2 regions of the Pectobacterium actinidiae genome follow, and region 1 is predicted to be linked to the other one. Evidence: predicted binding sites of a transcription regulator. Region 1 holds the regulator's gene; the other holds the start of a gene.

Region 1 (7,863 bases):
GCATCGCCATCTTTTGCTCCGCCCGGCATGTAGCCGAAACGCATATTACGCACGACAACATTGGAAGAGTTAACCATCCAGATACCGAAGTTAGCGGAAGAACCGTTGGTACCGAGGATGGTGATCCCCTTGGTGAACTCTTTAATTTCTACACCGCGCGGATCTTTGCTCCACTGGCCGCAGATGTTAGCTTCAGCGGCTTTGATTAGCGCATCTTCATTACCGTTGTAGGTAATGACGAGCGGATAGGCTCCGCCTTTGACCGCTTTACCGCTTGAATCTTTTTTCGCAGCTTCAATGATATCGACGATCTCTTGCAGAGAACGCGCTGTCTTTTTCACCGCACCGGAAATGTCGCCGCCGTCCGTGGTGGCATAACCCCCTGTATTTGCCGCCATCGTAGGTTGGGCAGCAAGCAGCAACAGCCCAGCGGCTGCAGAAGGCAGTAGGTATTTCATTGTGTACTCTCCTTGACATAGATTTTTTGGGTATTTATCACTACACACCCTGTGTAATAAAAAAGGCTGTTTCAACAAAAATGAAATTAAGGTTTGTCTATAAAGCCGAGATAAGTGTTAACAGAAAAAATAAACAATACAAGATGGGGCGTTAAATATATATATTAAATAACAGAGGACAGTTGAGAGGATTTGTGTCTACTGCTTTTAAATAGAAACTAATTTCCATTTAAATCATTTAAATTCATTGTGTTATGTTTTTTTATCTCTGTTGTTTCAATCTGGATTCTTTATTTTCATCCATCTTATATGTGTGGTTTATTCTCTTCATGGACAATTGTGATCGCCATCAAATATTAAAAATAAGCATCACGTGGAAAGATAAATCCTCTGATTTCCTCTGACTTATTTAAAAAGGTTAATTAATTCATGAGGTTTTTTTGTTTGTTATTTTTTTTTTGTTAAAAATGATTTCAAATAAATCTTTTTCTATCGATATGAATAATCAATAAGGCCTATTGATAAATAGGATCGTTATAGGAATAAATGATTTATTATCAACAAAATAATTATCTTGCTAACTTAATGCTTTGGATCAGGATAAACACACAGGTCAATTTTACTCCGTTTGCAGAGAGAGTAGACCGCTGAACTTCTCGTCTCCTACTGTAGCGCTAAGAAAAAACTAAAAATAGGGAAGCCATCAATAGGCTGTAGGCGTTGAGATGTATAAATATTTTTCGCCACATATTTTTTGTTGACAAGATAGGTTTTTCTTGACTGTTAAATGTGTGAAAGGTAGCGTTAATAGAACGCATGGAAGCTATTTTCAAACATACCATTAGGATCGTAATATGTTTATCTCGGATAAAAAAATTGCAGCAAGTTTAATTGAAAAATCAATCGTTCTTATCGAACAAATCAAAGCAGAGTTAGCGGTGCTGAAAACAACCTTGCCTCAGGAAGAGTATGAAAAATGCCTACATGTGGCAGGTCACTTAATTTATACCTTAACAGGTAAAGTGATAAATGATATTTCAATTGACCATCCCGATTTAAAACCAGACGGCTTCACGGTTTATGTGAATAAGGATGTGAGTGAATAATAAAGGTTAGTTTTTCATGATGAAATTCCAATAACTAATATAGTTGCATTTTATATTTTATTTAACATATTTTTAAAGGATTTATTTATGTTAAGGTCATTTGTATTATCAATTTCTTTGCCCGTTTTTATGTCTTGTTTTTTATTTTCCAGTAATGCGATTGGATCGGAAGGGAAAGTTATTCCTATCGATTTTTTAAATCAAAAAATAAATGTTATAGACAGGGATACATCTTGTTTTTTTAAGAAAAAAACACTGGAAGATATTATTGTAAATAATAATATTTCAACCTCAGATATAGATCGTTGTATTGCTGAGTGCTCTTATCTACTTGGTATTCCTGGTGATTATGGAAGTACGCGCTTCCACAGTTGTCTTGCCCAATGTAAGGGAATGATTCCGATGTGTGATTTCTGATTTTTTAAATGAGACAATCTCTATTTCATCATGATTAATATAATTATTTTTTTATTGATCGCATGAGTGGTTTTTTATCGTTGGATGAGAATGGAATAGGTTTTTTAAAATATACTAATTAAAGTTAGTACGATGGATTGCGATGTTAATTATTTATAAAGGATGATTTTTTATGGCTGAATATGAAATAACAATTTCAGGGAACAGTGGAAAGCATAAAATAACATGCAGCGATGATACCTATATACTTGACGCTGCTGAGGAGGCTGGAATAGATCTTCCCTATAGCTGTCGGGCTGGGGCCTGTTCATCATGCTTATGCAAGGTGACTTCTGGGAGCTATAATGATAGTGACCAGTCTTTCCTCAATGATTCCCAAAGGGAAAAGTATATATTGTCTTGTGTTACGTACCCTTCATCAGATATGACAATAGTTAGCCATGTTGAGGATGAGCTGGTTGACTCGGAGTGTTGAATAATGATTAGCAGAAGGAATTTTATTTTATCTGGTGTAGCACTTAGTCTGTGCGGTCTGACATATCGTGCCAATAGTGAACCCAATGGGGAATTTATAATAATAAATGCAGCATTAATTAACAATAAGGATGATATTAATAAACGGTTGGATAAATTTATATTTAAAAACGGGCAATGTGATTCCGTTAAATCAACACAGCAGGACGCTGTAAAAGTTATTATTAATGTCATCCGTAAGTCTACGATGGAGCCTTTAATCGGAAGCAGAGTTGGCTTATGCCTTTCAGATGCTTTCAAAGCGAAAGGGAAAGTTGCTTCTGCGAATCAGAGTTGCAATCTCACATGGGCCGAAATTAGAGATGAAACCCCAGTCGAGTTCACAACCTATATTCCTAAGCTGTCATTAAAGGGAAGTAAGGTGATGAATCCTATGGATATTGTTATTAGAGAGGGTAATAAATTTGGCGTCTATCGATTTAATTTCCCCCTAGATTATCTATCATCAATCGGTTTATTCCAGTCTAGCGCAAAAGAGGCGGTAACGGCTAACACCCTGACAGACATAGCCATCGAGTTATATGGAGAAAAGCCTGGTAGCTCAGTTGCGGAGCTAAGGCCTGAATATGTTGATGGTTTTTATCAGGTACCGATAACCTTTATTCTGGATGATGTTTAACAATTGTTAATGATCGTACTCGTCACTTAAATCAATATCGAACCAAAGCAGGGATTCCATGCTGTTGTCAAACTATACGGAATCCCTGTCTCCTGTCATCTATATGTCTCTGGATGAAGTCAGCATCAATTTCTTGTCATTCTTCTCATCACGTATACAGGTACAATAGCCTGTGTTACACCCGCTTATGAAAAACGCAGCGACATAAATTTCGGGTATTATTGCGGGTATCAAAAGTAGGATAAATTTAAATAACCAATATCTATCAATACATTAAGTCAATATGCTGCTAATTATCGATAACTACGACTCCTTTACCTACAACCTTTACCAATACTTTTGTGAGCTTGGCGCGCAGGTTGTGGTGAAGCGTAATGATGAACTGACGCTGCGTGAGATCGAACAGCTTGCGCCCGAACGATTGGTCATTTCACCGGGCCCTTGTACGCCGGATGAGGCGGGCATTTCACTGGCTGCTATTCGTCACTTTGCCGATAAGTTGCCTATTTTGGGCGTGTGCCTTGGCCATCAGGCGATGGGGCAGGCGTTCGGCGCGCGCGTGGTGCGAGCACGGCAGGTCATGCACGGGAAAACCTCAGCGATTGCGCACAGCAGCACGGGCATTTTTACTGGTTTAGCTCAGCCTTTGACGGTCACCCGCTACCATTCACTCATCGTTGATTCTGCCTCGCTACCCGATTGCTTTGAGGTCACGGCCTGGAGCGAACATGAAGGTAAGCGTGACGAGATTATGGGGATCCGCCATCGCTCGCTTCCGCTGGAAGGCGTGCAGTTTCATCCTGAAAGCATCCTTAGCCAGCAAGGGTATGAGCTTTTGGATAATTTCCTTAAAATTTAGTGAGATAGAAAGTTATTCTCTCCAGTAGCCGATTTAATATTGCCTGTAATTGATTTTTTATGCATATTTATTGACTATATTTTCATTCCGACATGATGGACAGCAGAGTGAGGCAGCAAATGGCAGCAGAGCAGAAAGCAGTGACACGGGATACTCACGATAAAGTGATTTTGCCGGTTTATGCACCCGCGAAGTTTGTACCAGTGAAAGGTAAAGGGAGCCGCGTCTGGGATCAAGACGGCCGTGAGTATATCGATTTCTCCGGCGGCATTGCGGTTACGGCACTGGGTCACTGTCATCCTGCGCTGGTGAATGCATTGCAACAGCAGGGTGAAAAGCTGTGGCACACCAGCAATATCTTCACCAACGAACCTGCGCTACGCCTCGCCAGCAAATTGATTGATGCCACTTTTGCCGACCGCGTGTTCTTTGTTAATTCCGGTGCTGAGGCTAACGAAGCTGCCTTTAAGCTGGCGCGCCACTATGCGGTTAAACGCCATAGTCCGTATAAAACCAAGATCATCGCTTTCTATAATGCGTTTCATGGCCGGACGCTGTTCACCGTCTCGGTTGGCGGACAGCCTAAATATGCCGATGGTTTCGGGCCTAAGCCTGCGGATATTGTCCATGTTCCCTTCAACGATCTGGCGGCGGTCAAAGCGGTGATGGACGATCACACCTGTGCAGTCGTGCTGGAGCCGATTCAGGGTGAGGGTGGTATTACGCCTGCGACGCCTGAATTTTTACAAGGCGTGCGCGATCTGTGCGATCAGCATAAGGCGCTGCTGGTGTTTGATGAAGTACAGAGCGGGATGGGACGTACCGGTAAATTATTCAGCTACATGCACTATGGCATCACGCCGGATATTCTCACGACCGCGAAAGCGCTGGGTGGCGGCTTCCCGATTAGTGCAATGCTGACGACGGAAGAGATCGCATCGGCCATGACGGTTGGGGTACACGGCACCACTTATGGCGGTAATCCGTTGGCTTGTGCCGTAGCGGAAGCGGCGCTGGATATCATTAACACGCCGGAAGTGTTATCAGGCGTGGCGGATCGTCACGATCGGTTTGTCAGTGAGCTTGAGAAAATCAATCAGCAGTACGGCGTATTCGAACAGGTTCGCGGTATGGGGCTGCTGCTGGGTGCAGAACTGAAACCGCAGTGGCATGGCCGTGCGGGTGAGTTTCTGGCCGCAGCAACGGCTCAGGGGTTGATGGTTCTGATGGCTGGGCCTAACGTGATCCGTTTTGTACCCTCGTTGATCATTGATGAAGACGATATTGCGCAGGGGATGGAGAAATTCGCCAACGCCGTCGCGCAGGTCGTTAAGACAGCAAACTGATTAGACATAAAAAACGTAGGGAACGTTTTAACGTTGCGTTAGCAACGACCCGAAAGGGGGCGGCCAGGGATGGCATGCCATAAAAAAAGCGTGAGGCCGAGGCTTCACGCTTTTTTATTGGTAGGGTACAGCGACAGCGGGTTAGCGAGTGCCGTAAACGACAATCGTTTTACCGTGTGCAGAGATCAGGTTCTGGTCTTCTAACATTTTCAGAATGCGACCCACGGTTTCACGCGAGCAGCCAACGATTTGCCCAATTTCCTGACGGGTAATTTTAATTTGCATGCCATCTGGATGCGTCATGGCATCAGGTTGTTTGGCCAGGTTGAGTAGGGTTTGAGCAATACGGCCAGTCACATCAAGGAAGGCGAGGTTGCCGACTTTCTCAGAGGTAACTTGAAGTCTGCTTGCCATTTGGGCTGACAGACGCATGAGGATATCCGGGTTAACCTGGATGAGCTGGCGGAATTTTTTATAGGAAATTTCAGCCACTTCACAGGCGGTTTTTGCCCGAACCCAGGCGCTACGCTCCTGACCTTCTTCAAACAGGCCTAGCTCGCCGATAAAATCGCCCTGATTGAGGTAGGAGAGGATCATCTCCTTGCCTTCTTCATCTTTGATTAGCACTGCGACAGAGCCTTTCACGATGTAGTAAAGCGTTTCTGCTTTTTCACCTTGGTGAATAAGCGTGCTCTTCGATGGATACTTGTGGATATGACAATGGGAAAGGAACCATTCGAGAGTTGGGTCTGTTTGCGGTTTGCCGAGAACCATTCGCTATCATCCTCTGTTGTAATTCACTGCGCAAATTACAGGGGTCAGAGTTCCCTGTACGGCGTGTTTAACTGCTAAAAAATAAAATTCAGTCTAGGCAGAATGACGTCAGGGAATATACTGGAACCACTGTACCCTTGATTTTCCGGTTGCTGCCTTGCCGCATCGTAAACGTGGCTGGGTATATCTGGCCACGTAATCATCTTCTTCGTTTCTGGGTTTGTCCAGAAAAGGTCTATTCTATTTTCGTTTTAACACAGCTTTAAGGATGTGTCTTGTGTTGTCTCGCTTCAGCATGACAAAGCTCTGATTAACGCTGGTTTTTGTACAGTAACGATATAAATTTTCAAAAAATTTTTAGTGGAGAGGCATCATGCAGGCTCGGGTAAAATGGGTTGAAGGCTTAACGTTTTTGGGCGAATCCGCATCAGGGCATCAGATTTTGATGGACGGCAATTCTGGCGATAAAGCGCCCAGTCCGATGGAAATGGTATTGATGTCCGTAGGAGGATGCAGTGCGATTGACGTGGTGTCGATTCTACAAAAAGGTCGCAACGATGTGGCGGATTGTGAGGTGAAATTAACGTCAGAGCGTCGGTCTGACGCGCCGCGTTTATTTACCCACATCAATCTGCATTTTATCGTGACGGGAAAAGGACTGACCGATAACGTTGTCGAACGAGCCGTCGCCCTGTCGGCGGAAAAGTACTGTTCTGTGGCATTGATGCTGGGTAAAGCCGTTGAGGTGACGCACAGTCACGAAATTCGGGTGCTGGCTTAATCGCTTTCTCTGGGCACGACGCTGCCGTGCCCGGTTTTGCTTATTCGATCGTTTTCCCTTCTATCAGCCGCTGCACCAGCGGTGCCATGATTAATTCCATCGCCAAGCCCATCTTCCCGCCGGGAACGACCAGCGTGTTGATGTGGGAGATAAATGACCCCTGCAACATGGCGAGCAGATAGGGATAATCAATATTATCCAGCCCCTGAAAATGAATCACCACGAAGCTTTCGTCCAGTGAGGGAATCGACTTGGCGGCGAACGGGTTGGAGGTGTCCACGGTGGGCACGCGCTGGAAATTGATGTGTGTGCGAGAGAACTGTGGCGTGATATAGGTGATGTAGTCTTCCATCGAGCGGACGACCGAATCCATCACCGCTTCACGCGAGTGGCCGCGCTCATTGACGTCACGAATCAGCTTTTGAATCCATTCCAGGTTGACGATTGGCACCACGCCGACGAGCAAATCGACATGCTGTGCCACGTCGTTTTGCTCGGTGACCACGCCGCCGTGCAGCCCTTCATAGAACAGGATGTCAGTGGGTTCCGGCATCGGTTCCCACGGCGTGAACGTCCCAGGAACCTGATTATAGGGAATCGCTTCATCGTAGGTATGCAGATATTTACGCGTCTGACCGCGCCCGTGCAGGCCATATTCGATAAACGACTGTTCCAGCAGGCTGAAATCATTCGCTTCCGGGCCGAAATAGCTGATGTGGCGTCCTGAATCACGCGCTTTACGAATCGCCATATCCATTTCCGGGCGGGTATAGCGGTGAAAGCTATCGCCTTCCAACTGGGCTGCACGCAGATCAAACTGCTGGAAAATCTTACGGAAGGCCAGACTGGTTGTCGTGGTTCCCGCCCCACTAGAGCCGGTAACCGCAATAATCGGATGCTGATGTGACATAAGGCGCGTGACTCCGTGATCGCGAGGTTCGCACAGACCGAAGGTCTGCGTGCATCCTC
Region 2 (7,863 bases), on a different contig from region 1:
TACGGCGGCGTGAGCTATAAGTTCTGATCAATGACTCTAGCCCGCTAACGCGGGCTTTTTTAGCAGCAGATAAAGGTGGTGACGTCGTACTCTCTGAGCAGATACGCGCCTTTAAAACGACGCCCCGCGTAAAACGTCGGAGTGAGATCCGTCAGCAGCTCCAGCTCGAACTCACGTTTGGTGATATCCAACGCCACCAGCCGGGCATCCAGAAAATCAAAGTAGTGCCTGACCTGTGGATAAAGCGCTTTGAACAGGCTCTCTTTCGCTGAAAAGCTTACCGTCAACAAGCAGCAGAACGACTCATCTCGTCCCAGAAACCATTGGAACTCTTCGTCACCAATAATGCCAGGCCACAGCGACTGCGCTCGCTCGTCAGAGATAAATCCCTCAATATCCACCCCCACGCACGACACTTCATCGCTACGCAAATGTGCGGCACAGAGAACGCTGTCTTTGTTATGACTGAGCGAACCCGCAATATTTCCCGGCCACTGCGGCGAGCGGTCTTCTCCGCTATGCAGAACAAAATCAGGGTGACCCAGTTTGTTCAACACTTGTTTGGCAACACAGCGACCAGCCAAAAACTCGGCACGTCGTTTCGGTACGGCGCGCTCTAGCGCGTCGGAAAAAGGAATGTTCGCCTCGGCAAAAAGCGAGTCGTCGTAGGCAGACAAATGGAAATGGCATCGTGCAGTAATACCTGGGTAGGCGGCGCCGTCCGTTGCCCGTGGAAAAGTAATCCATTCAACATCATCAATAAAAGCAGAAAGCATGTCGCTCCACTCAGGCAAGCATATCGCACCCGCATTCAGTAAACGCTGCGCAAGCCACGCTTAAACCCTGAACAATATAGGGATTTAAACGAACAATGGGCGACTTTCGCCGCCCATCATCTCGCTACTGCAAGAATGCCTGGTTACATTTACAGGGCCAGGAAGAACCCTGCGATGCAGGCGCTCATCAGATTAGAAAGCGTACCTGCCGCAACCGCTTTCAAACCAAAGCGGGCAATATCCTGACGCCGAGTCGGTGCCATACTGCCCAAACCTCCAATAAGGATAGCAATAGACGAAAGGTTAGCAAAGCCGCACAGCGCGAACGAAATCACAGCTTTGGTATGATCCGACAAAACCTGCAATCCAGCGGCCTGAACCACATCATCCGCTTTCAGGTATTCACTGAAATTCAGGTAAGCGACGAATTCGTTAACAATCAGCTTTTGCCCAATGAACGAACCCGCAACAGTGGCTTCATTCCACGGAATCCCAATCAGGAACGCAACGGGCGCAAAACACCAGCCCAAGATCAATTCCAGCGACAGCTGCGGGTAGTCAAACCAGCCGCCGATGCCACCCAGAATACCGTTCAGCACGGCGATCAAGGCGATAAACGCCAGCAGCATCGCCCCCACATTCAGCGCCAATTGCATACCGGATGCCGCACCGCTTGCCGCCGCATCGATGACGTTAGCCGGACGATCGTCTTCATCGACAAAGCCAACCATCTTGTCATGGTCGTGCGTTTTTTCCGTTTCCGGCACCATCAGTTTAGCGAACAGTAACCCGCCTGGTGCAGCCATAAAGGACGCCGCAATCAGGTACTCCAGCGGTACGCCCATCTGGGCATAACCTGCCATCACGGCACCTGCAATTGAGGCCAACCCGCCACACATCACCGCAAACAGCTCTGACTGCGTCATGTTGGCAATGTACGGACGAACCACCAGCGGTGCTTCCGTTTGACCGACAAAGATATTGGCCGTCGCAGAGAGCGATTCAGTACGGGAAGTTCCCAACAGTTTCTGCAATCCGCCACCAAGTACCTTGATGACTATCTGCATAATGCCCATATAGTACAACACGGCGATAAGGGAAGAGAAAAAGACGATAATCGGCAACACGCGGAGTGCGAAAACAAACCCACCGCCGCCAAATACTTCGAACATTTTGTCGGAGACCAGACCGCCAAACATGAACGAAACGCCTTGATTTCCGTAGGCGATAACGTTTGCTACACCGCCCGTCAAACCTTCCAGAACCTTGCGGCCTACTGGTACATACAGCACCAGCGCACCGATACCGATCTGAAGAATGAAAGCACCGGCTACGGTGCGCAATCTGATAGCTTTACGGTTATTGGACAGCATAACCGCGCACAGTATCAGAACAATCATGCCGATGAGACTCATAACGAGTTGCATGTATAGTTCCCTATAACGCGTGAAAAAAAAGTGAGAGCATAATAAAAATCGGGTCACCAGAACGGTCAACACGCGCTGGCGAGCCGATTATAAAGACAGGCCCGTGAAGGTCGCTAATTTATGTCACAAATACATACAACATCGAACAGTCAAAAACACCAAAAAGTGATCTTCATCACAATTTCATGGTTGGTATATGAAATCAGAATGACTGTTTTGCATGTTATTGCACAGAAATAAGCGAAAAGCGGAAGTAAAAACGCTTCCGCTTGGGGAATGGCAATGGTGTGACGCGTTGCGTCGTAGCCCTCTCAGCGTTACGCCGGAGTCAGCCGTCCAAATAGCCTGAACGAATTCTGCCAGAGCGCCTCAGCAATCTCCTCAGGCGGCTCTACGCGTAACTCACACAGCGTGTGAAACGCACACGAAATGCGCTCGGGTCGGTTTGGCTGCCCCTGGTAGCCACTCATCGGCATGTCAGGCGCATCGGTTTCCAACAGCAGCCGATCTAACGGCAGTTGCGCGATTGCCTGACGCGTTTTATTCGCTCTGTCATAGGTAATGGTTCCCCCTACGCCGATGTAGTAGCCCAGTCGGATAAAGGCCTGCGCCTGTGCCAGACTGCCCGCAAACCCGTGAACCACACCGGTACGCGGCACGTCGATACGGCGCAGTAATTGCGCCAGCCTGTCGTGGCTGCGTCGCGAGTGCAGGATCGTCGGGAGATCGTATTTTTTCGCCAGTCGAAGCTGAGCCTCAAGGAAGGTAAGCTGCCGCTCAAACTGCGGTTCCGGCATATAGAGATCCAACCCGATCTCCCCCACCGCCACCAGTCTGGCGGGCAACTGGCGCAGTTCGTCTTCCAGGCGGAGCAGGTCGCTCTCCTGATGCTCGGCGATATAAAGCGGGTGAAGACCCATTGCGGCATAGAGCGGTGAGTAAGTTCGAGTGAGCGTCAACACGCGCTCAAAATGCTGAGAAGCCACGGCAGGAATGATGATGCGCTCAACCCCAGCGTCTTGAGCCAGACGCAGGCTTTCCGGTGCGTCATCATAGAATAAGGGGAAATCAAAATGGCAGTGGGTATCGATAAAACGGTATTGTTCAGCGGACACGTCGCTCCTCTCCGTCAAAATTAGGTCCGTCAAGATGAGGCGACCTAATCTACGCCCAAGGACTATTCTGCCAAAGCCTCATGGCAGAATCGGACTTGTCGTTGCGGTGAAGCCTCAGTGTAACGTGGTTTTCTCTGAAGATACCTCTTCGTGCGCTTTTCCGTAACCCTCTTGCAAGACACCAGACAGGTAATCATTACTCCCTTCCAGCCAGGCGCAGTCACTGTCAAACCAATCGGCCCACAGCGCGAGGAAATTCCCTTTCCACTGTTTCCATTTGCCAACAACGATATCGCTATTCATCATAAACCTCCTGATAAACTGTCGAAATGCAGCAAATACGCAAACAGTGTGCCGGCAAAATGTGACAGCCGCATGGCGCGGCTGTGTGCTCTGTATGACATTTCTTTCTATAGAGAAAGAATGAAGGAATGCGCTGTGCTACGGCCGTTTCCGACCCGTGAACAAGCTAACCAGAAACAGAATAATACCGACCACAAAGACGATTTTTGCCGCGCCAGCTGCTGTGCCGGCCAATCCGCCGAAACCCAGTGCTGCAGCAATGAGTGCGATGACTAAAAATATAATGCCCCAACGAAACATACGCTCTCCTTACCAGACAAAATGAAAAATCATGATGGTCATCCTGACGCCATTCTTGTGTCCTGACTGCGTATCCACAGATAGTGTTTTATAATGCGGATTAGGTAGGATTGTCCGTCATTACGGACAACCCTGAATGAAATGGTTATTTGACTGTCAGGTTGTTCTTGACGCTTTTCACGCCCTCGACAGCCTTCGTAATACTTTCAGCACGGTCGGACTGCGCTTTGTTATCCACTGCACCGCTCAGTTGCACGACGCCAGCCTGTGTTTCAACTTTTACTTTACGTGACGGAACAATGTCATCCGCCAGCAGCTTGGCCTTAATGGTGCTGGTAATCACGGCATCATCGGCATAAGCGCCAACCGATTGTGATTGACTATCCTTCACCTGCAATTTATCGCTGACAGAGTCGACACCCTCAACCTGCGTGGCAATTTCCACCGCTCGGGTGCTGAGCGCCTGGCTGCTTACAAAACCGCTCAACGTAACGACACCTTTGGATGTTTCAACAGAAATGTCGCTACTGGTAATCGATTTATCTTCCAGCAACGCACTCTTCACTTTTGCCGTGATTGCGCTGTCACTCATGTAGTCAGATGCTTTATTGGCGGAACTATCGATTTTTGCACCAGTTGTATCCGCGATACGATCGACTTTCTGCCCTAACGATTCTTCCGCCATGGCACCGCCAGCCAGAATGGAACCCAGAGCAACTACGATCAGCGATTGTGTCAATTTGGTCTTTTTCATCGATGTCTTCCTTCTTATGTTCTTTTATAAACCCGAAATAACCGATTTGGGTCACGTTAACACCTGCACCGTCACCAGCAAATCAAGGTGATAATGACGTTATCAACACTCCGATGATTCCCTCTACTTTCATAAAAAAATTAGAGTATTGAATTGCAAAGGCGAAACAAATCAAAATAATCAACTAACTTATATTGTACTAACAGCTTAACAAGCTAAATCAGTTAACACGCTGTTAACTATAGCCTACAGAATGGAAAAGCACAGGGGAGCAAGGGAATATGCGTAGCAATTCAGATTTGTCTGTTGCACTGAGGCGAGGAATAACAGCAGGAAAAAACCAGACTACTACATTGTTTTTAAACACATTTAAAAATAAAAACACCCGGCATTTTTGGCCTAAAGCCAAGCATAACCGGGTGAGGATTATTTTAATAATGTGGTCACGATTCAAACGCCACAACCACGATGATTGTCATGAAACCGTGGCGCCACCGTTCAAAATTAATGCTCGCGCGTTTGGTGGAACGTCACTTCTGGATAACGTTCCCGCGTCAGGTTCAGGTTCACCATAGTCGGTGCGATATAGGCCAGATTATCACCGCCATCCAGCGCCAGATGCAGCTCATTCTTACGCTTAAACTCTTCGAATTTCTTCACATCGCTGCACTCAACCCAGCGCGCGGTAGAAACGTTCACCGACTCGTAAATCGCCTCAACGTTGTATTCCGTTTTCAGACGGGCAACGACCACATCGAACTGCAACACGCCGACGGCCCCCACGATAAGGTCGTTATTGGTCAATGGACGGAAGACCTGCACCGCACCTTCCTCAGACAGCTGTACCAGCCCTTTCAGCAGTTGTTTCTGCTTGAGCGGGTCGCGCAGGCGGATACGGCGGAACAGTTCCGGTGCAAAGTTGGGGATACCGGTGAATTTCATGTCTTCACCCTGCGTAAACGTATCACCAATTTGGATAGTGCCGTGGTTGTGTAGCCCGATGATATCGCCCGGGTAGGCTTCTTCAATGTGGGAACGGTCGCCTGCCATAAAGGTCAGCGCATCGGAAATCACCACATCTTTGCCCGTACGCACCTGACGCAGCTTCATGCTTTTTTCATATCTCCCGGACACCACGCGCATAAACGCCACGCGGTCACGGTGTTTCGGATCCATATTGGCCTGAATCTTGAACACAAAGCCGGTAAATTTCTCTTCCGCCGCCGTGACTTCACGGGTATCCGTTTTACGCGGCATCGGCGCAGGTGCCCAGGCGACTAATCCATCCAGCATGTGGTCAACGCCGAAGTTCCCCAGCGCCGTGCCAAAGAAGACCGGCGTCAGTTCACCAGCCAGAAACGCGTCCAGCTCAAATTCGTGCGATGCCCCTTTCACCAGTTCCAGCTCTTCACGCAGTTGCGCGGCCAGCTCTTCACCAACGGCGGTATCCAGCTCCGGATTATCCAACCCTTTAACAATGCGCACTTCCTGAATCGTATGACCTTTACCGGTCTGATACAGATAGGTTTCGTCTTTATAAAGGTGGTATACGCCTTTGAACAATTTGCCGCAGCCAATCGGCCAAGTAATTGGCGCACACGCAATTTTGAGCTCGCTCTCGACTTCATCCAGTACTTCCATCGGATCGCGGATGTCGCGGTCAAGTTTGTTCATGAACGTCAGAATGGGGGTGTCGCGCAGACGCGTGACTTCCATTAGCTTACGCGTACGATCTTCGACCCCTTTTGCGGCGTCGATCACCATCAAGCAGCAGTCCACCGCTGTCAGCGTACGATAGGTATCTTCGGAGAAGTCTTCGTGCCCTGGGGTATCCAGCAGGTTAACCAGACATTCGCGGTAGGGAAACTGCATCACGGACGTGGTGATGGAGATACCACGCTGCTTTTCCATCTCCATCCAGTCGGATTTCGCATGCTGGTTGGAACCACGCCCTTTTACCGTACCGGCAGTCTGGATCGCCTGTCCGAACAGCAGAACCTTTTCGGTAATCGTGGTTTTACCGGCATCGGGGTGGGAAATGATAGCGAACGTTCTTCTTTTAGAGACTTCGCGGGCGTATTCACTTGGAGACATGATTTTCAGGTTTCTTTTGTTAGCCACCCGGCGTCAGCATCAAGTCAACAACACACCGATGTCAGATCGTCAGGCAAAGCGGAAATAAACGGTAGCCGCGCATTTTCCCTGATTTAACGTGCAGACACAATCGGTGATGGCATAAACAGCGCGGAGGCACCATGTATTGGGTCACCGTTCTGGTACCGCAATCAACAATTACGCCATAAATCATTTATAAAGTTATCATTTATCTTTGCCGATACTGTTTGGGTCAATATTTAACCCTTTGATCGCACTTAAGGAGAGAGTATGAGCTTGTCTGTAAGTAATACGGGTTATAGCAATTCTCAGGCCCAAAGCACCGCGATACCTTCATCGTCAGCACAGCACACGGCAGCGACAGAGCCCACCACGACCGACAGCGTACAAATCGTCGATCCAATGACAGGAAAGACGGTCACCTTCCCCAACAATATAAAAATCTCTGCGGAAGCAATGGCACGCTTGAAAGAAAATAGGGCAAATGCTCCTCGTCCAGACTTGAACGAAGATCAAGACGCACTACGGGCAGAGATGCTTAAAAATCGCGATCTGGGAGTACAAAACAATTCCAGCACATCTGCTAACTCGGGTATCACGCTATCTGTTGATCGCATCGGCACAACCGAAATGGCTCTGGAAAGCTGGTCAAATAATCTCAAGGCTGACAGCGACATCAGTAAAGAAGACTTTATCGGTCTGGTTCATCAGGCGCTGTCAACGCCGTCGAATGTGACAACGTGGAGCTATACCACCGATAGCATCGAGATCACGCTAAAAGCCGCAAAATTGGAAGAACTGAAAAACCGCTATGTGGATAGCAGCACTCACCAGAAAGCAGATAAAGATATCCAGGACTTCATCACGTATCAGTCTGACGCGCTGAGTAATCTGGAAAAAAATATTCTGCAAGATGAGTATCAACGCAGCGTTGATGCAGGAAACACCGATAAGGCGAACGCCACCTTTCTGGAACTACAAAAAAACGCGGAAGGCACATCGACCACGCAGGTTCAGCGCCAGCAAATTTTTTCTCTGGCCGCCTCAACGCAAGCAGACGCCCTGTTTGACAG

What was found. Region 1 encodes CRP, which controls carbon source genes, mostly activating them, when cyclic AMP is high. Its sites were predicted from a motif close to ATGTGANNNNNNTCACAT; they were not measured.
Region 2: a site for CRP is predicted at 2,367-2,384, ahead of KKH3_RS01315 (NupC/NupG family nucleoside CNT transporter). Genes of this name have one in related genera too.

Annotation. Positions count from the first base shown of each region.
Region 1 is NZ_JRMH01000002.1:52,894-60,756, reverse strand. Features, by position in the region: gene pelA (pectate lyase PelA) at 1-458, opposite strand, end outside; gene KKH3_RS17875 (hypothetical protein) at 1,313-1,564, shown strand; gene KKH3_RS22340 (hypothetical protein) at 1,652-1,981, shown strand; gene KKH3_RS21955 (2Fe-2S iron-sulfur cluster-binding protein) at 2,154-2,456, shown strand; gene KKH3_RS17870 (hypothetical protein) at 2,460-3,134, shown strand; gene KKH3_RS17865 (aminodeoxychorismate synthase component II) at 3,418-3,993, shown strand; gene argD (bifunctional acetylornithine/succinyldiaminopimelate transaminase) at 4,113-5,339, shown strand; gene crp (cAMP-activated global transcriptional regulator CRP) at 5,481-6,113, opposite strand; gene KKH3_RS17850 (OsmC family protein) at 6,487-6,894, shown strand; gene KKH3_RS17845 (phosphoribulokinase) at 6,935-7,804, opposite strand.
Region 2 is NZ_JRMH01000001.1:286,190-294,052, reverse strand. Features, by position in the region: gene KKH3_RS01325 (TonB-dependent receptor domain-containing protein) at 1-27, shown strand, start outside; gene KKH3_RS01320 (4'-phosphopantetheinyl transferase family protein) at 60-776, opposite strand; gene KKH3_RS01315 (NupC/NupG family nucleoside CNT transporter) at 926-2,203, opposite strand; gene KKH3_RS01310 (TatD family hydrolase) at 2,521-3,318, opposite strand; gene KKH3_RS01305 (CsbD family protein) at 3,433-3,621, opposite strand; gene KKH3_RS21435 (DUF1328 domain-containing protein) at 3,760-3,921, opposite strand; gene osmY (molecular chaperone OsmY) at 4,067-4,675, opposite strand; gene prfC (peptide chain release factor 3) at 5,180-6,769, opposite strand; gene KKH3_RS01290 (hypothetical protein) at 7,061-7,863, shown strand, end outside.